One region of the Rhizobium sp. NPDC092011 genome, then DNA from elsewhere that is predicted to be linked to it. Evidence: predicted binding sites of a transcription regulator. Region 1 holds the regulator's gene; the other holds the start of a gene.
The links. Region 1 encodes LexA, which represses DNA repair genes until DNA is damaged. Its sites were predicted from a motif close to TGTTCNNNNTGTGTTCNG; they were not measured.
Positions count from the first base shown of each region.

Region 2: the regulator LexA is predicted to act here: its motif matches at 10,022-10,039, upstream of ACIQJ2_RS28100 (2'-5' RNA ligase family protein).

Region 1 is NZ_JBIVSO010000002.1:1,228,525-1,243,778, reverse strand. It holds gene gltA (citrate synthase) at 1-858, opposite strand, end outside; gene ACIQJ2_RS14400 (ComEC/Rec2 family competence protein) at 1,140-3,599, shown strand; gene lexA (transcriptional repressor LexA) at 3,580-4,302, opposite strand; gene ACIQJ2_RS14390 (VOC family protein) at 4,722-5,609, shown strand; gene kdsA (3-deoxy-8-phosphooctulonate synthase) at 5,606-6,445, shown strand; gene eno (phosphopyruvate hydratase) at 6,594-7,868, shown strand; gene ACIQJ2_RS14375 (septum formation initiator family protein) at 8,102-8,413, shown strand; gene pdhA (pyruvate dehydrogenase (acetyl-transferring) E1 component subunit alpha) at 8,571-9,614, shown strand; gene ACIQJ2_RS14365 (pyruvate dehydrogenase complex E1 component subunit beta) at 9,631-11,013, shown strand; gene ACIQJ2_RS14360 (pyruvate dehydrogenase complex dihydrolipoamide acetyltransferase) at 11,029-12,387, shown strand; gene ACIQJ2_RS14355 (SGNH/GDSL hydrolase family protein) at 12,412-13,053, shown strand; gene lpdA (dihydrolipoyl dehydrogenase) at 13,106-14,551, shown strand; gene ACIQJ2_RS14345 (GlsB/YeaQ/YmgE family stress response membrane protein) at 14,607-14,861, shown strand; gene ACIQJ2_RS14340 (GlsB/YeaQ/YmgE family stress response membrane protein) at 14,930-15,178, shown strand; gene lipA (lipoyl synthase) at 15,213-15,254, shown strand, end outside.
Region 2 is NZ_JBIVSO010000009.1:200,563-215,816, forward strand. It holds gene ACIQJ2_RS28050 (aminopeptidase) at 1-1,041, opposite strand, end outside; gene ybaK (Cys-tRNA(Pro) deacylase) at 1,135-1,608, opposite strand; gene ACIQJ2_RS28060 (ArsC family reductase) at 1,617-1,973, opposite strand; gene ACIQJ2_RS28065 (MarR family winged helix-turn-helix transcriptional regulator) at 2,126-2,647, shown strand; gene ACIQJ2_RS28070 (hypothetical protein) at 2,779-2,931, shown strand; gene ACIQJ2_RS28075 (succinylglutamate desuccinylase/aspartoacylase family protein) at 2,937-3,998, opposite strand; gene ACIQJ2_RS28080 (MFS transporter) at 4,098-5,279, opposite strand; gene ACIQJ2_RS28085 (quinone oxidoreductase family protein) at 5,539-6,513, opposite strand; gene ACIQJ2_RS28090 (LysR family transcriptional regulator) at 6,572-7,486, shown strand; gene ACIQJ2_RS28095 (SulP family inorganic anion transporter) at 7,676-9,316, shown strand; gene ACIQJ2_RS28100 (2'-5' RNA ligase family protein) at 9,326-9,943, opposite strand; gene ACIQJ2_RS28105 (hypothetical protein) at 10,161-10,298, shown strand; gene ACIQJ2_RS28110 (methylated-DNA--[protein]-cysteine S-methyltransferase) at 10,438-11,001, shown strand; gene ACIQJ2_RS28115 (GNAT family N-acetyltransferase) at 11,029-11,580, opposite strand; gene ACIQJ2_RS28120 (DUF4180 domain-containing protein) at 11,599-11,967, opposite strand; gene ACIQJ2_RS28125 (TetR/AcrR family transcriptional regulator) at 12,103-12,717, opposite strand; gene ACIQJ2_RS28130 (DUF6622 family protein) at 12,772-13,308, shown strand; gene ACIQJ2_RS28135 (MarR family winged helix-turn-helix transcriptional regulator) at 13,315-13,797, opposite strand; gene ACIQJ2_RS28140 (NADPH-dependent FMN reductase) at 13,857-14,411, shown strand; gene ACIQJ2_RS28145 (alpha/beta hydrolase) at 14,561-15,254, shown strand, end outside.

The DNA of each region.
Region 1 (15,254 bases):
CGGAATGCGGTCGACGGTGCCGATTTCGCTGAGCATGTTGAGCGCAGCTTCGTTGGCGCCACCATGGGCAGGACCCCAGAGGCAGGCGATGCCCGCAGCGATACAGGCGAACGGATTGGCGCCAGACGAACCCGCCAGACGAACCGTCGAGGTCGATGCATTCTGCTCGTGGTCGGCATGCAGGATGAAGATGCGGTCCATGGCGCGCGCCAGCACCGGATTGACCACATACTCTTCGCAAGGAACGGCAAAGCACATGCGCAGGAAGTTCGATGCGTAGTCGAGATCGTTCTTCGGATAAACGAACGGCTGACCGATATGGTACTTGTAGGCCATGGCGGCGAGCGTCGGCATCTTGGCGATCATGCGCAGGCTAGCGACCATGCGCTGATGCGGATCCGTGATGTCGGTCGAGTCGTGGTAGAAGGCCGAAAGGGCGCCGACACAGCCGCACATGACGGCCATCGGATGCGCGTCGCGGCGGAAACCGGTGAAGAAGCGCGACATCTGCTCATGCACCATGGTGTGGTGTACGACGCGATGATCGAAGTCCTTCTTCTGCGCGGCGGTCGGCAGTTCGCCGTAAAGGAGCAGGTAGCAGACTTCGAGGAAATCGCCGTGTTCGGCCAGCTGGTCGATCGGATAGCCGCGATGCAGCAGAACGCCTTCGTCGCCATCAATATAGGTGATGCTGGACTCGCACGACGCGGTCGAGGTGAAACCAGGATCGTAGGTGAAAGTGGAGGTGTTCTTATAAAGGGCACCAATATCAATGACACTTGGGCCGATGGTTCCGGTTTTGACCGGCAGGTCTACCGTCTTCTCACCCCAAGTTAGTTTCGCGCTTTGTTCCGTCATGCTGATCCTCCAAGATTTGGCGGGATTGACGCCATAAAAAGCGCCAAAAGGTTAAGCGACTACCGACTAGCTATATGATCCAGAGCCTAATGCCAAGTTATCCTAGTGCCAAATTGTGCATCGCAGTATCAACTTTTGGGCACTGCACTAGGCGCATGGGTCATACCACGCACCGCGGATAGATCTATTTCGTCGCAAACATGCCGATTTTGGTTGAAATCACCTAGCGGTGACGGCAAAAATCGCGCGAAAGCTGTGGTTTCGCGCGGGGCAGGCGGTGAATGCCTAATTTGGAGGCACCGGAGCAGCAAGAGGATGGCCGGGACCTTGTTCTGCCTTCGCGGCAACGCCATGCCATTGCCACAATCATCCCGCGCATCAATGCTGGACAACGGGAGCGCACGCAAGATCAGGCATCCCTGGCGGCGCGGATTTATCTCGCCCTCAACCATATGCGAGCCGTTGTTGGACGGCTTGTCGAAGAAGAGGCGGTGCATGGCCGCGCCATTCTCCTCACTCCGATCTATATGGGTGTCGGAGCGATTTTCTGGTTTAGAGTGGATAGCGATCCACCTCCGCAGACGGTTTTAACCGCATGTCTGCTTCTCACAGGCGGTTTTCTTTTCAAGCCGGAGGCGGGCCGGCTGCTGCGGCATCTGCTTTTCGCCGGCATGCTCATGAGTCTCGGCATGGCGCTTGCGCAGTGGGAAAGCTGGCGTGCCTCGACAGTCATGCTCGATTCGGCCGTAACGACGACCGTTACCGGTCGGGTCGAAAGGCGAGAGACCTATGACAATGGACGCTGGCGTTACGTCGTCAAGATCGACGCGACGGAGAAACCGTCTATTCACAGGCCGCCGGAGCGGGTCACCATCTTCGTGCGCAAACAGGCAGAGCCATTCACCCTTGGGGATCGCATTCAGGTCAGAGCCCGACTGACGCCACCGGCTGGGCCAGCTCTGCCGCGCCTCAACGATTTCGCGTTCAGTTCCTACTTCAATGGCATCGGCGCGAATGGCTTTGCCTATGGCACTCCGACACTATTATCTCCGTCTGGTGATGAAGCCGAAAGCTCGTTGCTGGACAGAGCGGACATCTGGCTCGCCGGCCTTCGCAACAGCATAGGCGACAGGATCAGAAGGACTTTGCCTGGTGACACGGGCGCCTTCGCGGCAGCACTTGTCACCGATGAGAGACGGGCGCTCTTGGACGAGGCGACGGAGGCGCTGAGAACGGCAGGTCTGACGCATATCATTGCCATTTCCGGCCTGAACATGGCCCTCTCTGCCGGCATCTTTTACATCGGCTTGCGTTATCTGTTCAGCCTGTTTCCAGGCTTGGCGCAGGCATGGCCGACCAAGAAGATTGCCGCATTCGGCGCATTGGTCACGGTAACGGCCTACTACCTCATATCCGGCTTCGGCGTATCGGCCGAACGAGCCTTCATCATGATGGCGATCATGCTGGTCGCAGTTCTCTTCGACCGGCCATCGATCAGCCTTCGAAACGTGGCACTCTCGGCGATCGTCATCCTTGTTCTATCGCCGTCGCAAGTGCTCGGGCCAAGTTTCCAGATGTCCTACGCCGCGACACTGGCGCTGGTGTCCGGTTATACGCTCTGGAAACGGCGGCAGCATCGCGAAAACATAATTTCAAGGTCGAGATTGCTGAGCCCGGTGCTGTTCGTTTCGCGCTTCTTCGGCGGCATAGTGTCGACATCCTTCATCGGTGGTGCGTCAACCGCCATTTTTTCCATAGAGCATTTTCACCGTTTGGCGACATACGGGCTGGCCGCAAATCTTGCCGCGATGCCGATCGTCTCTTTCATCGTCATGCCGTTTGGCATGGCCGCGATGCTGCTGATGCCTTTCGGCCTCGATGGGCCGCTCTGGAAAGTCACCGGAGAGGGACTGGAGATCGTCATTCTTGTCGCGAAGACGGTCGCTGGTTGGGGTGGCGATATTACCTTCGGGCGGCAACCGGCTTGGTTGATGCCGACTTTCATCGCCGGCTTTCTGGCCATGAGTGTGTTGCGAACCAAGCTGCGCCATCTTGGCTTTCTGCTGTTGCTCCTCACGGTCGGGGTAGCAGCACTTGGTTCCGGCGTACCCAAGCCTGATTTGATGATCTCCGAGGATGGCGTTTTGGTCGCGCTAAGGCAGGACGACATACTGGCAACAAATCGGGAAAGGCCGCAGGCTTTCATTTTCGAGCAATGGCAGAAAGCGATGGTTGCGGCCGACCACCAGCCACCGACCGTTCTTCCGGCCGATAGCCGGCTTCCTCAGGTCACCAAGAAGGAACGCCGCCGCCGGCTGAATGCCGACGAACAGAAAGCGGTTCGCAATGCAATGGAGGAGGCTCTCGATCGGACGATGCAGGGAAGTTTCGCGTGCCAGAAAGGTGCGTGGTGCGTGGCGATGCTTGAGAATGGCACCATATTGGTGACCATCGAAAACGCTGCCTATTTGCCGCCGGCCTGCGACACGGCGAATATCGTCGTGACGCCTATACGCCTGCGTCTCGACCGGTGTCGTTCGGGTGCTTTGCTCTATACCGGCGCCACACTGCGGCGAACCGGATCGGTGGAGATGGATCTGAGTGGCGATAAGCCGATCGTGTCTACTGCGTTCGAAAATCCACAGCGCCCCTGGACGCGGCATCGAACCTATGATTGGCGCACAGGTACATTCGGTGCGCCAATCGAGCCGAAGTCACCGGTTAGTGATAGCGGCGAATAAGCCCGACGAGCTTGCCCTGTACCTTGACGCGATCCGGGCCGAAGATGCGCGTCTCATAGGCCGGGTTAGCCGCCTCAAGGGCAATGGAGGCACCCTTCCGGCGGAAGCGCTTCAAAGTTGCCTCTTCGTCGTCGACGAGAGCAACCACGATGTCGCCCGGGTTGGCGGTTGTCGAATTGCGGATGATGACGGTGTCGCCATCGAATATTCCGGCATCGATCATCGAATCGCCTCGGACTTCCAAGGCATAGTGGTCACCTGCGCCAAGCATGTCGGCGGGAACGGTAATATCGTGGGTGTTGTTCTGGATAGCCGAGATCGGCACGCCAGCTGCGATACGACCCATTACAGGTACAGACACCGAACTGCTGTGATCGTCATTCGCCACTTTCGGCGGCGGAGGCGGAGCGACCGGCTGAGGTTTACCAAGGCTGCCTTCAATAACGCTCGGCGAGAAGCCGCGGCGCTGCTGCAGGCTGGGATTATAGGCATCCGGCAGCTTGATGACTTCGAGAGCTCTGGCTCTATTTGGCAACCTGCGGATGAAACCGCGTTCTTCCAACGCGGTAATCAGACGATGGATGCCGGATTTGGATGCCAGATCCAATGCATCCTTCATCTCGTCGAAAGATGGCGGAACGCCAGACTCTTTCATGCGTTCGTGAATGAAGAGAAGCAGTTCCTGCTGCTTGCGCGTCAACATCGTTTTGGAACCCCAGAATCAAGAAATAGTCGTGAAACAAATCCAGAACGGACACTATATGTTCCATATGTGTTCCGCAAGTACTTAAATTTCGGTAAAGTCGCGCTCGATCAATTAAAGAATTATCATTCTCGAATGGATCCATCGGCAGACCCGCGGGACGGTGCGCAATCGAGCTCATTGATAAATATGGAAGAATAGAACGAATCTGCTTTTCAACCGCGGCTTTCTAAGCTGTCTGTGCGCGGTTCCCGTAGGGGCGATATCGGACAGGGTGAGCCGGCTACGGAGGAGAATCAGCAGTCACGTTTACGAGATCGCTGTCCGAGTGTGCTGCGCTTTTGGCGAGCCTTTCGTTGCCGTCTTGAAATAGCCGATGGATGGGCGCAAATCTGCTCCGTTCGGAAATAGGAGAAGCCATGACTTCGTCGCCGCATCCGCTGGATCATCTCGTTCTGCCGACCGTCAACATTGCTCTGGCGCGCGAACGCCTCGGCAAACTCGGCTTCACGGTTGCTCCAGATGCACGCCATCCTTTCGGCACCGAGAATGCCTGCGTCTTCTTCTCCGACAAGACCTACCTGGAGCCTCTGGGCGTGGCCTCGCAGGAGCAATGCGAAGCGAGCATCGCTGACGGCAACGTCTTTGTCGCACGCGATCAGGCCTATCGGTTTCGCGTCGGGGACGATGGTTTTTCGGCAGTGGTCTTCGGCACGGATGACGCGGTTGCTGATGATGAGCGGCTGCGGGGTGCCACAATCTCGGCGGGGCCGATGCTTGATTTTTCGCGACCCATGAAGATGCCGGATGGAACGGAAACGACGGCCGGTTTTCGCCTCGCTTTTGCTGCAGATTTGCGTGCGCCGGATTTTCTGGCGTTCTGCTGTCAGCGCATCAATCCGTTAGCGGCCGACCGCACCATGCTCGAACGCCATGAAAACGGCGTCACCGGCATTGCGCGGGTGGCCATGTCGACGAACAGACCGGCTGCATTCCGGAGCTTTTTCGAGGATGTTCTCGACAGGCCCAGAATATCGGAGCATTCCTTCGGCCTGACGATTAAGGCCGCCAATGCCGATCTGGAGCTTTTAACGCCGGAAGGCATCGAGGCGTTTTACGATTTGCGCGTGAGTGACCATGATCCGGGTCTGCGGGCGCGGGCAATCCTTTTCAAAACGCGCGATCTTTCCGTGACATCGTCGCATTTCGCTGCTAACGGCGTCACATACACGCGAAAGAACAATCGTATTTTGGCGCGGCTGGCACCCGAACAGGGCGCGTTGTTCGCCTTCGAGGAGATAGCATGAGCACGAATTCCGAAGTGATTGTCGGTGAGGGAGCCTCCAAGGTCCTGTTCTCAAACACCGCCAAGCTCTCGCTGATTGCCGGCCCCTGCCAGATGGAAAGCCGCGACCATGCCTTCATGATCGCAGGCGTTCTGAAGGAACTTTGCGACAAGCTCGGCCTCGGCCTCGTCTATAAATCCTCCTACGACAAGGCGAACCGCACCTCGCTCTCCGGCAAGCGCGGTATCGGCCTTGAAAAGTCCATGGAAGTGTTCGCCGATCTGAAAAAGGAATACGGGTTTCCTGTTCTGACTGATATCCACACCGAAGAGCAATGCTCCGTCGTCGCCAAGACGGTCGATATCCTGCAGATTCCGGCCTTCCTGTCGCGCCAGACCGATCTCCTCGTCGCCGCTGCCAAGACCGGCCGTGTCATCAACGTCAAGAAGGGCCAGTTTCTGGCGCCGTGGGACATGAAGAACGTTCTTGCCAAGCTCAACGACAGCGGCAATCCGAACATTCTCCTTTGCGAGCGCGGCGCCTCCTTCGGCTACAACACGCTCGTCTCCGACATGCGCTCTCTACCGATCATGGCGGCGATGGGTGCGCCTGTCATCTTTGACGCCACCCATTCCGTGCAGCAGCCCGGAGGGCAGGGTGGCTCCAGCGGAGGCGATCGCCGATTCGTCGAGACGCTGGCGCGTGCGGCCGTGGCTGTCGGTGTAGCCGGCGTCTTCCTCGAAACGCACGAGGATCCGGACAATGCGCCGTCAGATGGCCCGAACATGGTCTATCTGAAGGATATGCCGCGGCTTCTCGAGAAGTTGCTGGCCTTCGACGCCATCGCCAAGGCTTGAAAAACACAGGCATTCAACAGGCTGACATGAATTTGCGCTAGGCGGCCTGTAGGAGTGTAAAATCAAGGCGCGGTTCCGCATTGTAATTTCCGCGCCTTCGATTATGACGATTTAAATCGATTTATAAACCAGCGAGCAGGAAGCTATCATGACCGCAATCACCGACATTATCGCCCGCGAGATTCTCGACAGCCGTGGCAATCCGACTGTCGAAGTCGATGTCTACCTCGAAGATGGCAGCATGGGCCGCGCGGCGGTTCCGTCGGGCGCTTCGACCGGCGCACATGAAGCCGTCGAGCTTCGTGATGGTGGCAAGCGCTACCATGGCAAGGGTGTCGAAAAGGCTGTCGAAGCCGTCAACTCGGAAATCTTCGATGCCATCGGCGGCATGGACGCTGAAAACCAGATCCAGCTCGACAACATCATGATCGAGCTCGACGGCACGCCGAACAAGTCGCGCCTCGGCGCCAACGCCATCCTCGGCGTTTCGCTTGCCGTTGCCAAGGCCGCTGCCCAGAGCGCTAACCTGCCGCTCTATCGCTACGTCGGCGGCGCCCACGCTCGCCTGCTGCCGGTTCCGATGATGAACATCATCAACGGCGGCGCCCATGCCGATAACCCGATCGACTTCCAGGAATTCATGATCCTGCCGGTTGGCGCCGAATCCATCCGCGACGCCGTTCGCATCGGTTCGGAAATCTTCCATGTCCTCAAGAAGGAATTGGCAGCGCAGGGCCACAACACGAACGTCGGCGATGAAGGCGGTTTCGCGCCGGGCCTCTCGAGCGCCCCGGCAGCGCTCGATTTCATCATGAAGTCGATCGAAAAGGCCGGCTACAAGCCGGGTGAAGAAGTTGCTCTCGGCCTCGACTGCGCTTCGACCGAATTCTTCAAGGACGGCAAGTACGTGCTCGAAGGCGAAGGCCGGACGCTGGAATCCGGCGCGATGGCAGAATACCTCGCTCAACTCGCAGCTCAGTATCCGATCATTTCGATCGAAGACGGCATGGCCGAAGACGACTGGGAAGGCTGGAAGACGCTCACCGACCTGATCGGCAAGAAGACCCAGCTCGTCGGCGACGACCTTTTCGTCACCAACTCTGCTCGTCTGCGCGACGGTATCCGCATGGGCGTTGCCAACTCGATCCTGGTCAAGGTCAACCAGATCGGCTCGCTCACGGAGACACTCGACGCCGTCGAAACCGCGCATAAGGCCAACTACACGGCCGTCATGTCGCACCGTTCGGGCGAAACGGAAGACTCCACGATCGCCGATCTCGCCGTTGCCACCAACTGCGGCCAGATCAAGACCGGCTCGCTGTCGCGCTCCGACCGTCTTGCCAAGTACAACCAGCTTATCCGCATCGAGGAAGCGCTTGGCCCGCAGGCGAAGTATGCAGGCCGCTCCATCCTGCGCGGTTGATGCCTGATTGGCGGCATCTCGCAGATCCGCAAATCGCGTGTTGTGTTGAAATCGAACCGCGCCCCAGGGCGCGGTTTTTTGTTGGCTGGCGTAGTTAGAGTCAACGGACGGTTAATCTCTGCCGGTTAATTTAGCGCTAGGTGTTTGATTTGATGTGATCTTGTCTATGGCCGCAATGTTCGCGGCGCCAACCTTGATGAGATCGCCCAACGGCAAGAGCGTTTCGAGCGAGTATGTGGACAAAGTATCATAAGAAGAGAAAGTTCGGCCGTTTCATTCTGCCCGCCATTACGATCGCTTTTGTGAGTTACTTCGGTTATCATTGCGTTCACGGCGACTACGGCCTGAAGGCAACCGAGGTTTTCGAACAGCGTCGCATCGACCGTAGCAAGGAATTGGCGGATCTCGTCGCCAAGCGCGAGCACCTCGAAAAGGAGGTCGCTCTGCTGAGCGACGGCTCCCTGGATAAGGATATGCTCGACCAGTATGCGCGCTATCAGCTAACGTATTCCAAGGCGAACGAGATCGTCATTTTCAATAAATAGCCATAATTAACCGAATTCCGGTTAATTGGATTTTTGCGAGCTATATCAATACCTTGCAAAGAATATGAGCCATGCAATTATGGCATTGCTGTAGCGGATAATCTTGCCTATGTTACGCCTCGACAAGAAACGAGGCTACTCACACAGGGAGGGTTGAATGGCGCCGCGAAAAAACGCGTCCGTTTCCAGCCGTAAAACAGCATCAAGATCCGCCAAGGAAACCAATGGCGGTCCGATCGCGGATTTCGATCGTGATGCGGAGCTCAACGCTTATCGTGAGATGCTCTTGATCCGCCGCTTCGAAGAGAAGGCCGGCCAGCTTTACGGCATGGGCTTCATCGGCGGCTTCTGTCATCTTTACATCGGCCAGGAAGCTGTCGTCGTCGGCATGCAGATGGCTTTGAAGGATGGCGACCAGGTCATCACCGGCTATCGTGATCACGGTCATATGCTGGCAACCGGCATGAGCGCACGTGGCGTCATGGCCGAGTTGACTGGGCGCCAGGGCGGCTATTCCCGAGGGAAGGGCGGCTCCATGCACATGTTCTCCAAGGAAAAGAATTTCTACGGCGGCCACGGCATCGTCGGTGCCCAGGTCTCGCTCGGTACCGGTCTCGGCTTTGCCAACTGGTATCGCGGCAATGACAATGTCAGCGTCGCCTATTTTGGCGATGGCGCTGCCAACCAGGGCCAGGTCTACGAAAGCTTCAACATGGCGCAGCTCTGGAAGCTGCCGGTGATTTTCGTCATCGAAAACAACCGCTACGCCATGGGCACCTCGACCGCCCGAGCAACGGCGCAGGCTGACTTCTCCAAGCGCGGCGCCTCCTTCGGCATTCCCGGCATTCAGGTTGACGGCATGGACGTTCGTGCGGTGAAGGCTGCGGCTGACGAAGCCGTTGCTCATTGCCGTTCGGGCAAGGGTCCGATCATCCTTGAGATGCTGACCTACCGTTATCGCGGCCACTCCATGTCCGACCCGGCGAAATATCGCTCCAAGGACGAAGTGCAGAAGATGCGCTCGGAGCATGACCCGATCGAGCAGGTTCGCGCTCGCCTTCTCGAAAAAGGCTGGGCGACCGAGGACGATCTGAAGGATATCGACAAGGATGTCCGCGACATCGTCGCAGACAGCGCCGATTTCGCTCAGAACGATCCTGAGCCGGATGCATCCGAGCTCTACACCGACATTCTGCTCTAAATCGGGGAGGGACACTATGCCCATCGACATTCTCATGCCCGCCCTTTCTCCGACGATGGAAGAGGGTACACTTTCGAAATGGCTCAAGAAGGAAGGCGACAAGGTCGTTTCCGGTGACGTCATTGCCGAAATCGAAACCGACAAGGCCACCATGGAAGTGGAAGCCGTCGACGAAGGCATCATCGGCAAGCTGCTGGTCGACGCCGGCACCGAAGGCGTCAAGGTCAACGCCAAGATCGCGATCCTATTGCAGGATGGTGAATCGGCCGATGCCATTTCGTCGGCGAAGGCAGCTCCTGCTGCTGAGCCGGTAAAGACCGAAGCTCCCGCCGCCGCTCCGGCTCCGGCAGCTGCGCCGGTTCCGGCCCAGCCGAAGGTTACCGCTGCCGCCGATCCGGAAATTCCGGCCGGCACCGAAATGGTGTCGATGACGGTGCGTGAAGCGCTGCGCGACGCGATGGCCGAAGAAATGCGCGCCAACCCGGACGTTTTCGTCATGGGTGAAGAAGTGGCCGAGTACCAGGGCGCCTACAAGGTTACCCAGGGCCTGCTGCAGGAATTCGGCGCTCGCCGCGTCATCGACACCCCGATCACCGAGCATGGTTTTGCCGGTATCGGCGTCGGCGCTGCGATGGCCGGTCTTCGCCCGATCGTCGAGTTCATGACCTTCAACTTCGCCATGCAGGCGATCGACCAGATCATCAACTCGGCCGCCAAGACGCTCTACATGTCCGGCGGCCAGATGGGCGCTCCGATCGTCTTCCGCGGACCGAACGGCGCTGCTGCCCGCGTCGGCGCTCAGCACAGCCAGGACTATGCTTCCTGGTACAGCCATATTCCAGGCCTCAAGGTCGTCATGCCCTACACGGCAGCCGACGCCAAGGGGCTGCTCAAGGCTGCGATCCGCGATCCGAACCCGGTCATCTTCCTTGAGAATGAAATCCTCTACGGTCAGCACTTCGACGTGCCGAAGCTGGATAACTTCGTTCTGCCGATCGGCAAGGCTCGCATTCATCGTCCGGGCAAGGACGTTACCGTCGTCTCCTTCGGCATCGGCATGACCTATGCCACGAAGGCCGTCGCCGAGCTGGAAGCCCAGGGCATCGATGTCGAACTCATCGACCTGCGCACCATCCGTCCGATGGATCTTCCGACAATCATCGAATCGGTCAAGAAGACCGGTCGCCTGGTCACCGTCGAGGAAGGCTATCCGCAGTCCTCCGTCGGCACGGAAATTGCCACCCGCGTCATGCAGCAGGCCTTCGACTATCTCGATGCGCCGATCCTGACGATCGCTGGCAAGGACGTACCCATGCCATACGCCGCCAACCTCGAAAAGCTGGCGCTCCCGAGCGTCGCTGAAGTGGTCGATGCGGTGAAGGCCGTTTGCTACAAGTAAGGGGAGGGCTCATCGATGCCTATCAACATCACTATGCCTGCCCTCTCGCCGACCATGGAAGAGGGTAACCTCGCCAAGTGGCTCGTCAAGGAAGGCGACAAGATCAAGTCCGGCGATGTGATCGCCGAGATCGAGACTGACAAGGCAACGATGGAAGTCGAGGCCGTCGATGAAGGCACCGTCGCCAAGATCGTCGTTCCAGCCGGCACCGAAGGCGTGAAGGTCAATGCCCTGATCGCCGTGATCGCCGCCGATGGTGAAGATGTCGCTGCTGCAGCTTCCGGCGCGGCCGCTGCTGCTCCGGCTGCCAAGGAAGCACCGAAGGCAGAAGCGGCCCCTGCGGCCGCGCCTGCTTCGGCAAGCGTTTCGGCTCCTGCCGCACCCGCCCCGGCTCCGGTCGCATCGGCTCCTGCTGCAGGCGACGGTCATCGCACTTTCGCGTCGCCGCTCGCACGCCGTCTGGCCAAGGAAGCCGGCATCGATGTGACGGCTGTTTCCGGCACGGGCCCGCATGGCCGCGTCATCAAGAAGGACGTTGAAGCTGCTGTTTCCGGCGGAGCCGCCAAGGCTGCTCCGGCAGCAGCACCGGCTGCACAGCCCGCCGCCGCTGCTGCTCCGGCCGCACCGAAGGGCATGTCCGACGATGCCGTCCTCAAGCTGTTCGAGCAGGGTTCTTACGAGCTCGTGCCGCATGACGGCATGCGCAAGACGATCGCCAAGCGCCTGCAGGAATCCAAGCAGACGATCCCGCACTTCTACGTCTCGGTCGATTGCGAACTCGATGCACTGCTGGCGCTCCGCACGCAGCTCAACGATTCCGCGCCGAAGTCGAAGGACGGCGTTCCGGCCTACAAGCTCTCTGTCAACGACATGGTCATCAAGGCCCTGGCGCTGGCGCTGCGCGATGTTCCGGATGCCAACGTCTCCTGGACCGACAGCAACATGGTCAAGCACAAGCATGCCGATGTCGGTGTTGCCGTCTCCATTCCGGGCGGCCTGATCACGCCGATCATCCGCAGCGCCGAGCAGAAGACGCTCTCCACCATCTCCAACGAGATGAAGGACTACGGCAAGCGCGCCAAGGAGCGCAAGCTGAAGCCCGAGGAGTATCAGGGCGGTACGACTGCCGTGTCGAACATGGGCATGATGGGCGTCAAGAACTTCGCCGCCGTCGTCAACCCGCCGCATGCGACCATTCTGGCCGTCGGCGCTGGCGAACAGCGTGTCATCGTCAAGAAGGGCGAAATGGTGATTGCCAACGTGATGACCGTCACGCTGTCGACCGACCATCGCGCTGTCGACGGTGCGCTGGGCGCCGAGCTTCTGGCAGCCTTCAAGGGCTACATCGAAAATCCGATGGGGATGCTCGTCTGAGCCTTGGCAATACGGAGGGCATGAATGACCAAGACTGTTCTGTGTTACGGCGACTCGCTGACATGGGGCTACAGCGCCGAGACGGTCGGCCGTCATGCCTATGAAGATCGGTGGCCGAGCGTGCTGCAAAAGGCGCTCGGCAGCCAGGTTCGCGTGATCCCCGAGGGGTTGAACGGTCGCACGACCGCTTTCGACGATCATCTTGCCGATTGCGATCGCAACGGTGCAAGGATCCTGCCGACGATCTTGCAGACTCATAATCCGCTCGATCTGGTCATCATCCTGCTCGGCACCAACGACATGAAGCCGATCGTTGCAGGCTCGGCTTTCGCTGCCCTGCAGGGCATCAGCAGGTTGGTACAGCTTGTGCGCAATCATGCCTGGGGGTTCGACTACGAGGTGCCCGATATCCTCATCGTCGCCCCGCCGGCAATTTCCGAGACCGCCAATGCCGCTTTCGCGGCGAGCTTTCTCGGTGCAGTCAAGGAATCGAGCAAGCTGCCGACGCTCTACAGCGATCTGGCCGACGAGCTGGGTTGCGGCTTCTTCGATGCCAACACGGTCGCCGTTACCACGCCGCTCGATGGCGTCCATCTCGATGCGGAAAACACCCGGGCGCTCGGTCGCGGCCTCGAGCCGATCGTGCGGATGATGCTCGGTCTCTGATACAGTCAAGGCGCCGGCTTCGATCCGCCGCCACCAATAAGGCAGGAAACACATGGCTGAGAATTACGACGTCATTATCATCGGCTCCGGTCCCGGCGGTTATGTCGCCGCCGTGCGCGCCGGCCAGCTTGGCCTGAAGACCGCGATCGTCGAGCGCGAGCACCTGGGCGGCATCTGCCTCAACTGGGGCTGCATCCCCACAAAGGCGCTGCTCCGCTCCGCTGAAATCCTCGATCATTCCAACCATCTCAAGGATTACGGCCTCGTTCTCGAAGGCAAGGTAAGTGCTGATGTGAAGGCGGTCGTCGCCCGCTCGCGCGGCGTTTCCGCCCGTTTGAACACCGGTGTCGGCTTCCTGATGAAGAAGAACAAGGTCGACGTCATCTGGGGCGAAGCCAAGATTACCAAGCACGGCGAGATCGTCGTCAGCAAGTCGACCAAGCCGGTCGTCGAGCCGCAGCATCCGGTGCCGAAGAACGTCAAGGGCGAGGGCACCTATACCGCCAAGCACATCATCGTCGCGACTGGCGCACGTCCGCGCGCTCTGCCCGGCATCGAGCCGGATGGCAAGCTGATCTGGACCTATTTCGAGGCGCTGAAGCCGGACTTCCTGCCCAAGTCGCTGCTCGTCATGGGCTCGGGCGCGATCGGCATCGAATTCGCAAGCTTCTATCGCTCGATGGGCGTCGATGTCACCGTCGTCGAAGTCATGCCGACGATCATGCCGGTCGAAGATGCCGAAGTCTCGGGCATCGCCCGCAAGCAGCTTGAGAAGCGCGGCCTGAAGATCTTCACCAAGGCGAAGGTCATCAAGGTCGACAAGGCTGCCAACAGCATCACCGCCCACGTCGAAACCGAAGACGGCAAGGTTCAGCAGATCGTTGCCGACCGCATGATCTCGGCCGTCGGGGTCCAGGGCAACATCGAAAACCTCGGTCTCGAGGCGCTCGGCGTGAAGACCGATCGTGGCTGCGTCGTCATCGACGGCTACGGCAAGACCAACGTGCCGGGCATCTACGCGATCGGCGACGTTGCCGGTCCGCCGATGCTGGCACACAAGGCCGAGCATGAGGGCGTCGTCTGCATCGAGAAGATCGCCGGCCTGCCGAATGTTCACCCGACGGACAAGAGCAAGGTCCCGGGCTGCACTTATTGCCACCCGCAGGTCGCCTCCGTCGGCCTGACCGAAGCCAAGGCCAAGGAACTCGGTCGCGATATCCGCGTGGGCCGTTTCTCCTTCGTTGCCAACGGCAAGGCGATTGCGCTGGGCGAGGATCAAGGCCTCTGCAAGGTGATCTTCGACAAGAAGACGGGCGAGCTCCTGGGCGCGCACATGGTCGGCGCCGAGGTTACCGAACTCATCCAGGGCTTCGTCGTCGCGATGAACCTGGAGACGACGGAAGAAGAGCTGATGCACACGATCTTCCCGCATCCGACCGTTTCGGAGACGATGAAGGAAGCCGTGCTCGACGCCTATGGCAGGGTTCTGAACGCTTGATAATTTCCTGCCATGCCCTTTATCCAAGGGGTGGAAAACAGGAAAGGAAATCAACATGTCTATAGCTGCGCAGGGTTGGGTCGTCTTTCTTCTTATCGGTCTGGTCGCGGGGTTTCTCGCGAGCCTGATCGTCGGCGGCGGCGGCCTCATCGGTTGCCTGCTGAGCGGCGTGATCGGCGCTTTTGTGGGCGGTTTCCTGTTCAATTACTTCGGGATTTCGCTCGGCATTGAAAATGCGCTTGTCGTGGAGATCATCCATGCCACCGTGGGCGCGATAGTCGTGGTGCTGCTGGCGAGATTGATCGTCTAGCGGTTCATCGGTAAGAGGCACACGGCGTTCCAAAGGATCATCCTGAGGGCGCTTGGAACGAGGGTTTGATGGAAAGCGTAGGTTGGCTGGGTCTGATCATCATCGGCGGTCTTGCGGGTTGGCTCGCTGGCAAGCTGATGGAAGCGCGCTATGGGATCATTCTCAACATCATCCTCGGTATTGCCGGTTCGGTGGTCGCTGCAGGGCTTTTGGTGGCCCTGCATGTCGGCGTACCTGGTGGCCGGCTCGGCTTTTTCATCACCGGTTTCATCGGTGCATGCATTCTGATATTCCTCGCCAAAGTCGCACGGCGATGAAGGGCCGCAAGTAGCGGCGGAAAGTAGACGTTTCATGGTCACCATTCTCGACACGATCAACCCGGAAGCCAAGCGC
Region 2 (15,254 bases), on a different contig from region 1:
GTCGAAGAGCGTGTTGTAGAACAGGATGCCGCTTGCCGAAATCGGCGAGGAATGCGGCACCAGCGCCACTTCGCCGAGCCGGCGGGCGCCTTCATCGGTGTCGAGCACCTTGTTCAGCACTTCCTCGCCGCGCGTTGCCTTGGCTTCGATGATCCGGCCGCCTTCGAAGCGCACCTGGATGTTGTCGATGAGCGTGCCCTGATGCGACAGCGGCTTGGTGGAGGAGACATGGCCTTCGACGCGCAGTGCATGCGGCGTGGTGAAGACTTCTTCGGTCGGGATATTCGGGTTGCAGGTGACGCCGTTCTTGGCTGTCGAAGCGCCGCCATGCCATTCATGGCCATCGGCAAGCCCGACCGTCAAGTCGGTGCCCGGTCCCTGGAAGTGCAGGGCCGCGAAGCGCTGACCGTTCATCCAGGCCGAACGCTTGTGCAGATTGGCATTATGCTCAGCCCAGGCCGCGATCGGATCTTCGACATCGACGCGGGAGGCTGAGAAGATCGCCTTGGCAAGCTTGGCAACAGCGATCGCTTCCGGGTCATTCGGGAAGACCAGCTTCGCCCAGGAGGGGTTCGGATAGGAGACGATGTTCCAGTTGGTGTCGAAATTGGAGATCTTCTCAAGCGCCGGCTTGTAGGCGGCCGAATTGGCGCGGTTGGCGCGCGCCACCTTGGCCGGGTCCTGGTTGGACAGCAGCATCGGATTGTCGCCCGCGATAGCAAGGCGGGCCGTGTTGCTGGAGAAGGCCTTGGCCATACCCTCGTAAAGCCAGGTTGCGGCGCGGTCGAAGCTTGCATCATGGCCGTATTCGTAGCGGGCAAGCGTCGTCTCTTCGTCGGAATAGAAGGTGGAGACGAGGCCGGCGCCGGCCTTGTAGGCCTCGCGCGTGATCAGCCGCACCAGCGGCATTGCCGCAACCGGCGCCGTCATCAGCAGATCCTGACCGGCCTGTAGCTGCAACCCGATCTTGACTGCCACTTCCGCAAGCTTTTCCAGCTTGGCGTGATCGACGGGATGATGGTTCGGAGAGGCGGATGTCATGGCAAAACCTGCTTGGCTGATATCGAAGATGGTGAGAAGACTTAGACCGCTTTGCGGCGAAATTGAAGGCGGTTTGTCCGATCCTGAAGATCGTCAGGCAATCAGCGGCGCGGCCTTGGCCTTGAGAGCGGTCAAGGCATCCTGTGGACTGAGGCGCACCTGCAGACCGCGCTGGCCGCCGTTCATATAAACATAGGTCTCGGTCATCGCCTGCACCTCGATCGCCGTCGGAACGATCTTCTTCTGGCCGAAGGGGCTGATGCCACCGACATGATATCCCGTCAGACGTTCCGCATCGGCAGGCTTCATCATGTTGGCCGACTTGCCGCCGAAGGCCGCGGCAAGCTTCTTCATGCTGACCTCGTGGTCGGAGGGCACGACGATACAAACCGGCTTGCCGTCAACTTCCGCCATCAGCGTCTTCAATACGCGATGCGGCTCTTCGCCGAGCGCCTCTGCCGCCTGCAGACCGACGCGCTCCGCATTCGGATCGTAGTCATAGGCGTGTACGGTGAAGGCGACTTTCGCCTGGGTCAGCACTTGTGTTGCGCGGGTGGTTTTGGACATGCTTGCCTCTAGGCGGTTTTGCCGAATGCAGCCGCATAAATATCCGGCTTGAAGCCGATGAGCAATTTGCCGTCCGCTTCCAGCACCGGGCGCTTGATCATCGATGGCTGCGCCATCATCAGCTGAATGGCCTTGTCCTTTGTGAGATCTGTGCGATCTGCTTCCGGCAGAGCCTTGAAGGTCGTCCCCGCGCGATTGAGCACGATTTCCCAGCCGGCTTCCTTGGTCCAGCGCTCCAGGTGATCCCGGTCGATGCCAACAGCCCTGTAATCGTGGAAATCATAGGCGATGCCGTGGCTTTCAAGCCAAGTCCGGGCCTTCTTCATCGTGTCGCAGTTCTTGATGCCGTAAATGGTAATCGTCATGGCGAATCCGTCTCTTGCTGTCTGATAGGGCATAGCATGCGAGCAAAGCCGGTTGAAAGCCGGCCGGAGGCGGAAGCGGTTCTCTCATCCGTTGCAGTCACCGCATATAATCCTGTAAATATGCAGCGTGCATATTTATCGCGCGGGTGAGCATGGCGACGGACAAGGAAACATTACGGCTGGAAAACCTCTTCGGCGCCATGAGCCTTGCTCTGGTGGACAAGATGGAGAAGGCCTTTGCCGATGAAACAGGCCTCGGCCCGAGCGCCGTTGCCGCCGTCATCCAGATCGGCTCCGAGCCGGATCTGACGATCGAGACGTTGCGCCGAATGATCGCGCTCTCCCATTCGGCCACCGTGCGCCTCGTCGATCAACTCGTGGCGTCTCATCTCGTGTTGCGCGCCGGCGGTGTTGAAGGCGACAAGCGTGCCCGCTCGCTGCAGCTGACAGTGGCCGGCCAGGCACTGTTTGACAAAAGCCTCACCGCTCGCCGCGCCGTCATCGAGCGCGCTTTCAAAGCGCTCAAGCCTGAAGAAGCCGAACAGCTCGGCCGTCTGGTGGAGAAGTTGCTGCCGGCTCTGGTCGATCTCGGCGACGATCAGGATGTGGTTTGCCGCGTTTGCGATCAGGGTGTCTGCGATCAGGATCGTTGCCCCATCGCCTTCATGTCGTAACCTCGGAGAGGCAGGCTTGACATACCCCTTAAATATATGCACTATGCATACATATATTTAAGGGGGTGCCCAGTTTACTTCTGGATGCTCTGAACACCGCCTGCATCGTTTCGATCGGAGGCATGATCTCAATGGAAAATCGTTCGATGCGTGCCCGGCTATCGGGCAGGGTGATTGCGGCATTTGCCGGCGCACCGGATCATGCCCGCCGCCTCGGCACTCTTCTTCGGGAGGCGGCGGCGATCGCTTTCACCTTGCGTTGCAGGGTGATCGACCGCCGCTAAACACGTCAGTCTTCCAGCGTGCCCGGCTTGCGGGCGACAGAGCTTGGCCTGTCGGAGCCGATCTTCATCAGATCGCCGCGCCGACGCACGAGCCGATCCGAGACGCGGGTGACGATGAGGCCGGCTTGCGGCGCGCGGACCTCGATGGTCCCGTCCGGCATGCCGGGTGCGGTGATGATCGTCGCCAACAGGTCGCCTTCCGCAATGCGTTCGCCGATGTTGCGATGGAAAAGTACGGTGCCCGCTTGCGGCGCGCGGATCATCTCGACATTGTCGAGCGGCACTGCTGGCCCGGCAAAGGCAGCGAGATTTACGCTGTCGTCGCGCACCGCGCCGCGGGAGGCAAGGAAGCGCCAAAGGCCTTCGGCATCTTGCTTCGCCATTTCGGGATAGACATCGCGCGTGCCCCGCAACTCGACGGTGACCGAAAGCTTGCCCGGCAACCTGGCCTTCTTTTCGCCCGGCACTTCGTATTTCCAGGCAAAACTGACGGCTTCCTCGAAGGCGGAGCTTTCGCCATCCGAAAGCAGCACGGCATCCATCTGCAAGGCGGCAGCGAGATCTGAAGCCTCGGGCCAGAATGCCTCATCTATATAAGCATATTGCAGGGATTCGTCGTCGCAATGGAGGTCGATCACCAGATCGGCACCCAGCGCCATATGGATGAGCTGACGCTTCAGGCGGTCGACAGAAGGATAGCGCTCGAGGTTTTCGATCAGCAGGTCGCGGTCTCGCAGCGAGATCAGCGGAAAATCGCGGTTGAAATTGGTGCGGGAACCGAGGTCGAAGCGGCCCTGCATCTCCCCGAAATGCGATTGCGCCGCACCGATCGGGTTGGCGTGTGGCACGACAATGATGTCGCTCTGGATGGTGCCTTCGCTCTCTGCCTGTCGTAGTCGCGCGCAGAGGAAGTGAGCCAGCGCAGTTCCCGGCAACTCTCCGGCATGCAGTGCAGCCTGAATATAGATCTTCGGCGCACCCGCCTTGTTGCCGGCGAAATGCAGAACCGGAAATCGCCATGCAATGCCCGGAGTGTCGCCTTCAATGACGATTTCGGTGATATCCATGTAACGGGTTCCTCCAATTCATGATCGGAGACCCATAACAAGCCAAAGCGGTCTTCCGCAACCGTTGCTGCAGACCGGACGCGGAGGTGTCGATAGTCGTCAGGAACCGTCGTGCCTGCGCAGACCGAGGCTCAAGACGAGGCTGAGGAGCACTGCGCCGACCCCAAGAGAGAAGGGAGCGGCATAGCCGAGATGATCGGCAGCGATGCCGGCAATCGGGCCGGTAGCGCCGAGCGAGACGTCGAGGAAGATCGAGTATAGCCCAAGCGCGACGCCGCGGTTCTGCGGCGGGATGCGCACCATGGCCTCGTTGCCGAGCGCTGGGAAGACGGGCGCAAAGCCAGCGCCCGCAAGAGCCGCGCCAATGATGGCGACCGTCGGCGACGGGGCGAGCGCCAGCGCGGCGAGGCCGATCATTTCCACCACGAGCGAAATACGCACCAGTGGCAGGCCGCCGAACCGGGCAACGGCTTGCGCAAGGCCGAGACGAACGCCCATGAACGCGAGACCGAAGGCGCTGAGTGCGAAGGAGGCGCCTTCCCAGCCGCGGCTATGGAAAAACAGGGCGACAAAGGCCATGACGACGCCGAAGCCACTGGAAGCAAGGGCCAGCGCTACGCCGAAAGGCGCGACGCGGCTCAAGACCTGACCGGTGCCGATGCCCTTTTCCTTCACGCCAGGCACGGGTGGCCGCGTTTGTGCCAGCATCAGCCCGGCGACGGCAAGGATCATCGTCACCGCGCCGATGGAAGCGAAACCATATTGTCCCTGCAGCCACGCACCGAAGGGAGCGGCGAGCGCAATGCCGCCATATGTGGCGATGCCGTTCCATGAGATGATGCGCACGGTCTCGCGCGATCCCATCAGGCCTATCGCCCAGGTGATCGCCGCGGTGCTGACCCAGCTTTCACCGATGCCAAGCGCCAGTCGTCCCGCAAGCAAAAGGGCAAGGCTCGCTGCCGGGACGTGGACCGTGAAAGTCGATGCAATCGTCAGGATGCCCGAGAGCCCATAGGCAAGAAAGCCGAGGAGGACAGAGCGGCGCGGCCCGTATTGGTCGCAGAGCCGCCCCACATGCGCGCGACTGATGATAGTCGCCACATATTGCGTGCTGACGGCAATGCCGGCCCAGACGACACCGAAGCCGAGGCCGCTATCGACATAGGTCGGCAGCACCGCGAGCGGGAGGCCGATGGCTATATAGCCGAAAAATGTCAGTGCAACGATGGAAACGAGGGCCAGGGTCGAGTTGGACCGGATGGTCTGGGAGGCAGTGTTCACGGGATGTCGCCTGCGGGCACCGGTAGGAAAGGTGCCCAAACTGTTTGCCACGAAGGGTCGGGATTTCTTAATCGAATAGAGATGGCGGCGATAGCCGAATGGCTGCGCGTCGCCATGAATAACAGCTATCAGGCAAATACGGGCAGGGTCAACGAATTGCTGCCTTGCAGCAAAGTTCATTGACGGCATGGCGAGAATGTGCGTGCTGCGCCGAAGATCCAGCCATGGAGCGGGGCTGATAGCCCCGCTCAGCTGAGCTTCACATTGTCAGAACGACGCTGGCGGTGGTGCGGCCTGCTTCGAGATCCGCATGTGCCCGGGCCGCGTCCTTCAGCTCGTATTCGGCGCCGATCGGGTTGATCAATCCGGTCCGCAGATGCTCCATCAGGGCCGCGGTGCCCTGGCGATAAAGCTCCGGGTCGTTGGCGTAGGTTAGGACGCTGGGTCGCGACAGGGCGATGGCGCGTGGCGCCGTCAGTTCCTCTATTTCGATCGGCGGTATGGGGCCGGCGGCCTGGCCGAGGCTGGCCACCATGCCGAAGGGGCGCACGGCGGCAAGCGTCTGCGACAGCATCGTTCCGCCGATCCCGTCGACGGCCAGATGGACGCCGCGACGATCAGCGATGCGGCGGGTTTCCTCCACCCAATCTTCGGATGTGTGCAGAAGAACGATGTCGGCACCGGCCTCATAGGCAAAGCCTGCCTTGGCTTCCGATCCGACCGTGGCGATGACGTTGGCGCCGATCCGCTTGGCAAGGCGCGTAACGAGCTGGCCGAGACCGCCTGCGCCGGCATGAACCAGCACCCATTCGCCCGCTTTGACCGGGTAGACCTTTTGCAGCACCATATGGGCGGTAAGCCCGCGCAGCATCGTGCTGCCGGCCACCCGTTCGCTGACGCCTTCGGGCAGCTTTACGAGCCGTGCCGCGGAAAGCGTGCGCACCTCGGCATAGCTCCCGAGCGGATGGCCGATGTAGGCGACGCGATCGCCGACCTTCAGCCCGTCGACGTCGGCACCGAGCGCTTCGACAACGCCCGCACCCTCGAAGCCGAGGACGCTCTGGCCGGGCGGCAGCGGATAAAGGCCGGAGCGCACGTAGATGTCGACGAAGTTGACGCCGGATATGCTCTGGCGGATTCTTGCCTGGCCGGGGCCGGGGTCTGTTGCTGGGAGATCAACGGCTTTCATGGCCTCGGGTCCTCCGGGGCCGGTAACGGCAATCGCTAGGGGCATTGAGAAGTCTCCTTTCCCGAGATCTTTGACCACAAACTCCGGTCTGAATAAATTCGGTATGAACTCACCGCATCTGTGCAATAATGCACCGATGATCGACTGGCAGGACCTCCTTCATTTCGCCGCCCTGGCGCGAACGGGCTCGCTCTCGGCGGCGGCGCGCGAACTGGGCGTGGATCATGCAACCGTCGGCCGGCGCATTGCCGCATTGGAACGCTCTCTCGATCTCCGTCTGATCGATCGGCGGCCGCGCACGTCGCCGCTGACGGCTGATGGCCGCGCCATTGCCGAGCTCGTCTCCGGCATGGAAGAAAATGTCGAGGCTATCAGGCGCTATTCGAAGAGCGCCGTCGCCGGTCTCTCAGCGGCCGTCAAGGTCAGCGCGCCGCCTTCGATCGCGGCCCATCTTCTTGCGCCGAAGGCAGCGTTATTTCGCGCCGAGCATCCGGATATCACCTTGACCATTGCCGGCGTCACCCGCCGCGCGGCGCTCAATTATGGTGAGGCCGATATAGCCGTGCGCATGACGCGCCCGGAGGAAAGCGATCTTCTTGTGCGGCGCATCGGCGTCATGCGTTTCGGCCTCTATGCCATACCCACAGTGGCGCAAATGCCCGAGAAGGACTGGGCCTTCATCGGCTATGATTCGGCGATGGAGCATTTGACGCAGCAGACCTGGCTGCGCAGTCTCTTGGAAGGGCGCCCGATCGTGTTTCGTGCGACCGATGTCTTCGGTCAGCTGGAGGCCGCGCGTGCAGGTCTTGGTGTCGTTGCCCTTCCGGCCTTTCTGGGCGATGGCGAGGCAGGATTGGTGCGCCTGCCGGTCGCGATCCAGTCGCCCACGCGCGATTTGTGGCTCGTCACTTACCCCGATCTTCGCCGCTCTCCGGCGATCCGCGCCGTGATGGATTTTGTTACCGACACCATCGGCAAGAGCTGTCCATCGCGCGACAGCGCAGAGGGAGCCGCGTAGGACGAGGTCTGGGCCTTATTTTCCTGTTGCAGCTTGCCGGCGAATCTCTATCGATAATCGGATGAGCCTCCTACAACATCGGCCCGAAAATCGGTTCCGATTTTCGGAGAGCCCGATGCGTAGATTCAAAGGGTTAGAGCGTCTTTGTGCTTCTGAAAAGAAGCACGACGCTCTAATGGTCGGTGATCGATGACGAAGCTGGGCAGTTGGTTCATGGTGGACAGGGCAGATCTGGTCGCGGGCATATCGGTTGCCGGATTGATGCTGCCGGAAGCGGTGGCCTATGCCGGCATTGCCGGGTTGCCGCCGCATCGTGCCATTCTCGCCGGCATCGCCGGATGTCTGGTCTATGCCATATTCGGCCGCAGCCGTTTCGCGATCATCTCTCCCACATCTTCTTCCGCCGCCATTCTTGCCGCGACGTTGGCGGTCGTGCCCGGTGACGCCACGGTCAAGATGGCCCTTGCTACCGTCGCCGTAGCACTTGCCGGCGCCCTGTTCGTCGTTGCCGCGTTGCTGCGCCTCGGCGGCATCACTGGTTTCATCTCGCGGCCGGTTCTGCGGGGTTTCGCGCTGGGACTGGCGATAACAATCATTCTCCACCAGCTGCCGATCCTGGTTGGCGTTCCCGTGCAGGGCTCCAATATCTTCACCTATGCGGCCGCATTGTTCGGTGCGATCCTGCAATGGAACCCGATCAGCGTTACCGTTGGCGTCGTGGCGCTCGCGGCATTGCTCATGCTCAAACGTATGCCGGGCATTCCGGGTGCCTTCCTTGTGCTTGTCGCGGGTATTTTCGCTTCATACCTGTTCGGCCTCGAGGCGCATGGCGTCAAGCTGGTCGGCGCCATAGAGATCCTGCCGCAATGGCCGTCGCTGCCCGATGCCGGCTGGACGTCCTATTCGCGACTGGTGCAGTTTACAGTGCCTCTCGTGTTGATCCTGTTTGCCGAATCCTGGGGCACCATGCGGGCATTGGCGCTGCGTTATGGCGAGACGCTGGAGGTCAATCGCGAGCTCGGCGCGCTGGGCGCCGCCAACATTGCCAGTGCGCTCGTCCAAGGCATGCCGGTCGGGGCGGGCTTTTCCGCCGGCTTCGCCAGCGAGGCGGCCGGCGCGAAGACGCGCGCAACCACCGTATTTGCCGCCATCGGCCTTGCCATCCTGATTGCGTGTGCCGGTCCGCTGGTAGCTCTCCTGCCGGAGCCGGTGCTAGCGGCCGTCGTCATCGCCGCACTGACCCATGCGCTCGATCCGAGCCCAATTCTGCGCCTGCGCCGCCTGCATCGCGATTTCTACGTGGCGCTCGGGGCTGCGATCGGTGTGCTGATCTTTGGCGTGCTCAACGGCATGTTGCTGGCCATCGCGCTCTCGCTTGCCGCCATGATGCATCGTCTGGCGTCGCCCTATGTCGCCCGTCTGGGACGGCTTGGCGACAGCCATAATTTCGTTGATGTCAGCCGTCACGACGACGCGTCCGAGATGCCTGGTATCGCGGTCTGGCGCCCCGGCGAGACGCTGTTTTTCGGCAATGCCGACACGATCTTCGGTGAGATTCTATTGCGCAGCCACAGCGATACAGGGCTGCGCGCCGTCGTCCTCAGCCTGGAGGAGAGCTTCGATCTCGATAGCACTGCGATGGATGCCCTGATGGAATTCGATGGCGCCATGCGCCGCGCCGGCATCCGCTTGCAGTTCGCCCGCGTGCATGACCGCGTCCGCGATCTCATGACCGTCGCCGGAGTTACCGACGTCGCCAATCGCTGCAGCTTTAGCGTCGATGATGCCGTGGCGGCGGTGAAGGGAGCGGCGAACCCGGTGAACGCCTGAAAGCGGCGCTCAGTCGTGCAAAGTCCAGTAGCAAAGATGCTCGTGGATTGACTGGCCCTGCAGGCTGTTGATGAGGACGAAGTCCTTGGGTGTCCAGATCACAGGTTCATCGAGCATAATGTCGGGAACCACTCGGCCTCGATAGAGCAGCGTCATATGCGGTTCGACCCGCTTTTCCTTGGCAGGTGTAATGCCAGTGAGCCGCATGGAATAGACCAACTCCTCATAGATTGCCTTGAGCTCGGCATTTCCATTCTCGTTCCAAAGAACGAGAGGGCGATTGTCGCCATTGCCGAAGCTGACAGCCCGATCGAAATTCACGGAACAGCGTCGCCTTCTGACCCTTGATGCCGCTTCCATCGCCGCAAAAACCGTTTCTTCGGGCAGGTTACGAAACGATCCGATCTCATAAAGAGTCACATGGAAAAGATCAGGTCTTCTAGGCTTTGCGAAAAACCGGTGTTGTCGATAGAAATTACTTGCAAGCTTATGGCTTTGCGCAGCGATCTCCGGATCGGGAAGAATTGCAAAATAGAGTTCGCTGACCGGTCCTTGATCGGCCGGCAGTGGTGTTCGGCTGGACGATCCGCCGCTGAGATAGAGTGAGAGCTGGTTCTTGTTCTTCATGGGCTTGCTTCAAAGCATCGGCGCTTTGCCTCCTCCTGTTCCAAACGCCCCATAATAGGATCAGGCGATTATTGAATCAAGAACAAATCATGAACATTGTGATTCCTGAGTAGGCTATCTGCCGCTCTCAAAATATGATCGAATAAAAAGCCCATCTGATCTGTTCATCCCAAGTTCGGGCCCTCGTGCCCATCGTCAGCAACAGGGAATGACAATCATGTGCACCAGATCTGTCTTTACGGTCCTCTTCCTCGTTCTCATCGGCCTTGGTGCCGCGTCTTGCTCTACCTCGGGCGATCACAATTCCGGCGGCGGTATGACGCTGAGCGCTCCTCCGACCGGCGGCGGATATTGATTTCAGTATTGCCGTTGCCTGAGCCTCGCCCCATCGCTGTCAAAACGGTGGCAATTCCGGTTCTTCGCAAGAATCGGGTTGAATTCGAAGCGCCTGAGGACGATTTTCATGACAAGTGGAAACACAGGAGCTTTTCGTCATGAACGAGGCATCACAGCATTATCTGATTTTCGAAACCGCTGGCGGCTTCTGCGGCATCGCTTGGAACGATGTTGGCGTGTTGCGTTTTCAGCTGCCGACAAAGGACGCCAGCGCGACCGAACGTCTGCTTCTGCGCCGCCTGCCGAATGCGCAGCCGGGAACTCCGACCTCCGACATCGAGCAGGTGGTGGTGCAGGTGAAGCGCTATTTCTCAGGCGAGGAGATTGATTTCTCTGGTGTCACGCTCGACCTCGGCGAACAGGATGAGTTCTTCAAGCGGATTTACGATGCTGCCCGGCAGGTGACCTGGGGCCATACGACCACCTATGGCACGCTTGCCAAGCAGCTCGGCGCGGGACCGGAAGCGGCGCGCGATGTCGGCCAGGCCATGGCGAAGAACCCGGTCGCATTGATCATACCCTGCCATCGCGTTTTGGCCGCAGGCGGCAAGATCGGCGGCTTCTCCGCCCCGGGCGGCTCGAATTCCAAGGCCCGCATGCTGGAGCTTGAGGGCGTTCAGCTGGCACCACCGAAGCCGGTCCAGCAGTCGTTGGGATTCTAAATCGAAGTCCGGAGAATGACGCCGAGCCTAGTTCTGCGCCATTCGGCGGAGGCGTGAGAACAGCATTGTGTCCTTGTCGTTGAGACGGACAGGCTTCGGGTCGCAGTACCCTGCCTTTTCGGCAACGCGGATCGAGGCCGTGTTGTCAGGCGAGATCAGACAGACGCTCCGCTCGAAGTGCGGTTGCTCATCCAGCCATGTGGTGGCAGCGCTCAGCGCTTCGGTGGCAAATCCCTTGCCATGGGCCCATGCTGCCATCGCCCAACCGGCCTCGGGAATACTGCGGATCGACGGCTCCATGACCCGGTGAAAATCGGCAAAGCCCAGATCTCCGACATAACGGCCGGAAGATTTCTCGCGGATGGCCCAGTAGCCATGGCCAAGAAGCGGCCAGAGTCCATGATACGACAACATCCGCATCCACGATTCTCTCGGCGTCGATACCAGATTGCCGAAGATGTGCTTCACGACCAGCGGGTCGCTCCACATCGCCGCAAGAGGGCCGAAATCATCGACCGTATGCCCAGTGAGCAGGAGGCGTTCGGTTTCCAGCCGGGGAGGGGATGTCGTCGGTTTCATGTGGGTCGCTCTTCGGGTCTACTTTTGGGAATTCTGCCGCAGTCGTTCGGTCAGAGCATTTTCGCTCGGCAGGAACCAGACTTCGCGCCCCTTGTTCGCTTCGTAGACGAAATCCCGCAGCGCATCGCTGTCGGCGACCCATCGTGAGATATCGCCGATGACGGCAAGCTGGCAGCGATAATTGACGAATTTCTGGATGATTCCGCCGGCGATGCGGGTCGAGAGCCGGAAGAATTCGTCGCTCAGTCGCGATACGGGAACGGCGATCATGCTCGCCTCGGCGTCCCACGCAGCACTAAGCCAGTCGTTCACATCTCGCTCGCTGGCCAGCAATGGCCCGTTTTCATCACCAATGATGACTTTGTAGCCGGATAAATTCTTGACCATATGCATGCTGTTCGACTTCGCTTTCTGTTGGAAGATATGTCGCTATTCTTGTCTCTTATCGCCAGAGCGTGATGCTGAAAAGTATGGGCGGTCTTCGGACGACATCGCGCTCTGCTTATCGTTGCTAGAGGGGATTCAGGCAGGATCCGTCCGTTCAGCCGAGGTCGGAAGGCCTTTGCCGGATAGCCGCAGCACGGCGGCCACGAGCGCTTCAGGATCGGCGCCGGGATCGAATTGTCCATCGATCATCAGCAGCGCAAGGCCATGTGTCAGCGACCAGAGGAAGAGTGCGGCCGTGCCGATCTCCTTGGTGGGAAGACGCCTCGAGAGTCCCGTCTTGAGCACTTCGTAAGCATCGGAACGCAACGCACGTATCCGATCATGGGCCGAAAAAGCCCCTTTGAACCCCTCGCCGAACATCAGCCGATAGAGGCCGGGATTGTCGCGCGCAAAGGCAACATAGGCCATCCCCGCTGGTGCGAGCTGGCCCTTTGCGTTGCTCGGCGCCGCTTGCAGGCGTGCTGCGAGCTCCCCAAAGCCTCGCTCGGCCAGCGCCACGGCGATGTCATCCAGTCCGGAAAAGTGATGATAGGCCGCCGGCGCGGAAACGCCAACACGGCGCGCGATCTCCCGGATGCCGAGCGCGGTTGGTCCTCCCTCTTCAAGCAGGGCACGGCCTGCCTCAAGAAGGGCATTTCGCAGATCTCCATGATGATAGCGTGCCGGAGTGCCGGCTTCTCTCGTCGTCAATGCTTTTGTCTCACATCTTTACGGCGTTAAGATTATCGGCTAATTCTCTTTCGACTGCAATCCTGCCGTTACGGAGTTTCGGCGATGTCTCATATCCCGGCCTATGTCTATTGCCTGTTTCTCTTGCTGCTCTGGATGGGGGTCTCGCGGTGTCTGCCGCGCACGATTCGGGTTGAGCGCCTTGTGATCATGCCAATCCTTATGGCCATACTCGGTCTTCGCGGCTTTGAGGGGCTTTTCTCGCAACCGGACATATTCGATCTGCTCTCGGCAGCCTTGGGTCTATGTGTCGGCATGGCGATCGGCTGGCACCATGTCAGAGCCTGGAAGATCGGGATCGACAGAGAGAGAGGATCGCTTTCCTTGCCCGGCGACATCATGATGCTCGTGATTATCCTGGCGACCTTCGCGTTCGAATTCCTGCTGCATGCGGCAGCGGAAACTCATGCAGCATGGTTCGCTGCGCCCGCCGTGCGGCCGTTTGCAGCCGCGATCTGGGCTGGCTTCATCGGCATGTCCCTCGGCCGAAACCTGCATCTTTTTTCGCGCTACATGAATGTTCCCGCCGACCCTGTCGATCAGGCGGGATAGGGCGCCTCAGGCTGAACCACGCTCCCTGTCACCTTGCGTCAGCGGCAGTTTGCCGAGCCCATCGGCGAACCGGCGCACAAGCCGTGTGAGCGACTGCCGATCCTCATCCGTCCAGTCAGCGAGAACCTGCGTCAGGGCACGCCTGCGCGCTTCGCGCACGGCATTGAAGCGAGCGTTGCCTTCTTCGGTAATCTCGGCGATCGACCGGCGCCTGTCTTCGGTATCGGGGTTGCGGGTCAGTAGGCCGAGACTGTCAAGCCGAGCCAACTGGCGGCTGACTGTCGTATAGTCCCGACCGACCTGCTCCGCGAGTTCGGCGACACCAAGCGGCCCTTGCATCCCAAGGCGTGCGAGCAGAGGAAACAAGGCGCGATCGAGCTCGACGCCGGCCGCCCGTAGCAGGGCCTCGTCGCGCTGCGGAGCATTCAGGAAATTGACGATATCGAGCAGGCCGCCGGCCAGCTCATCGAGAATATGTGTATTTTGCACCTTTACAGATCCTGCCTTTTCAAATTAAGTGTATTATGCACATAAATAGCGAGGGCGCCATGCCTATGCCATCCAGAATTCTCGTCATTGTCGGCAGCGTCAGGCCGAACCGCATATGCCCTGTCGTGGCCGAGTGGGTGACAGCGGTCGGACGCAAAATCCTGCCTGCTGAGTTCGAGATCGTCGACCTCCGCGACTGGCCTCTGCCGATGGACAGCGAGCCGAGCATCCCGGCGACGGGAGACTATCGCACCGGTCTCACCAAGGCCTGGAGCGAAAAGATCGCCAGCGGTGACGCTGTCGTCTTCGTCAGCCCGCAATACAATTGGGGGTATCCGGCCGTATTGAAGAATGCGCTCGATCACCTCTATCGGGAATGGGCGGGCAAACCGGCGATGATCGTTACCTATGGCGGTCACGGCGGCAATAAATGTGCGGCACAGCTTCATCAGGTGCTGACCGGACTGAAGATGAGGCCGCTCGAAATCATGCCGGGTTTCACCCTGCCGCGCACCCTCATCGAGGCGAATGCCGGTGAGCTGGACCCGGCTGCGGAATTCGCCGAGGGTCGCGCGATGCTCGAGCAGGCTTTTGAAGAGATGGGCCAAGGCTGACCCTGTAACCCTACCGCTTCCATTTCTCCGATCGGTCGCTACGGCGAGGCTCCCTGGGGTCATGAGAAAGCTGCAATCGATCGCCACCAAAGGTGAGCTGCCTTTGTTCGGCACCAGGAATCGATGCTCGTAGCGAGGCAAATCGCGCCATGCAGAAATCGACATTCGCACTTTCCTTTCTCCTGCTCTTTGGTGCCGCTTCCCAAGCGCACTCGGCGGTCTGGCAGCCTTCGGCAGGTCATGTCCAGGTGCCGATCTGGCCCGGGGCCGTGCCGAATGCCGTGCCTGACGCCAAGCCCGAATCCGTTGGCACGGATGGGGCGACGGTCAGCGATGTCAGCCGACCGACGATGACCGTTTATGCCCCTGAAGGTGCCAACACCGGTGCAGCTGTGGTCGTGTTTCCTGGCGGTGGTTACAAGGTTCTGGCCATGGGCATAGAGGGCACGGAGATCTGCGATTGGCTGACCTCGCGCGGCATCACCTGCGTGCTGTTGAAGTATCGGGTTCCTCGCTCGGGACCGACATGGGAGAAAGGGCATCGCCATTATCCCAAGGTGGAAACGGCCCTGCAGGATGCCCAGCGCACGCTGGCGCTGGTGCGCCAAAACGCCGAGCAGTGGCATGTCGATCCCCATAGGATCGGCGTCATCGGCTTTTCGGCTGGCGGACATCTTGTCGCCGCCGTCAGCACGCATTTCGCTGAACGAACATATGCGCCGGTCGATGACGCGGACAGGCTGAGCAGTCGGCCGGATTTCGCCATTGCCCTTTACCCCGGCCATTTATGGATGCACGAGGACGAGGACCGCGACAATCGCAACGAGGCGGATATGAGGCTGC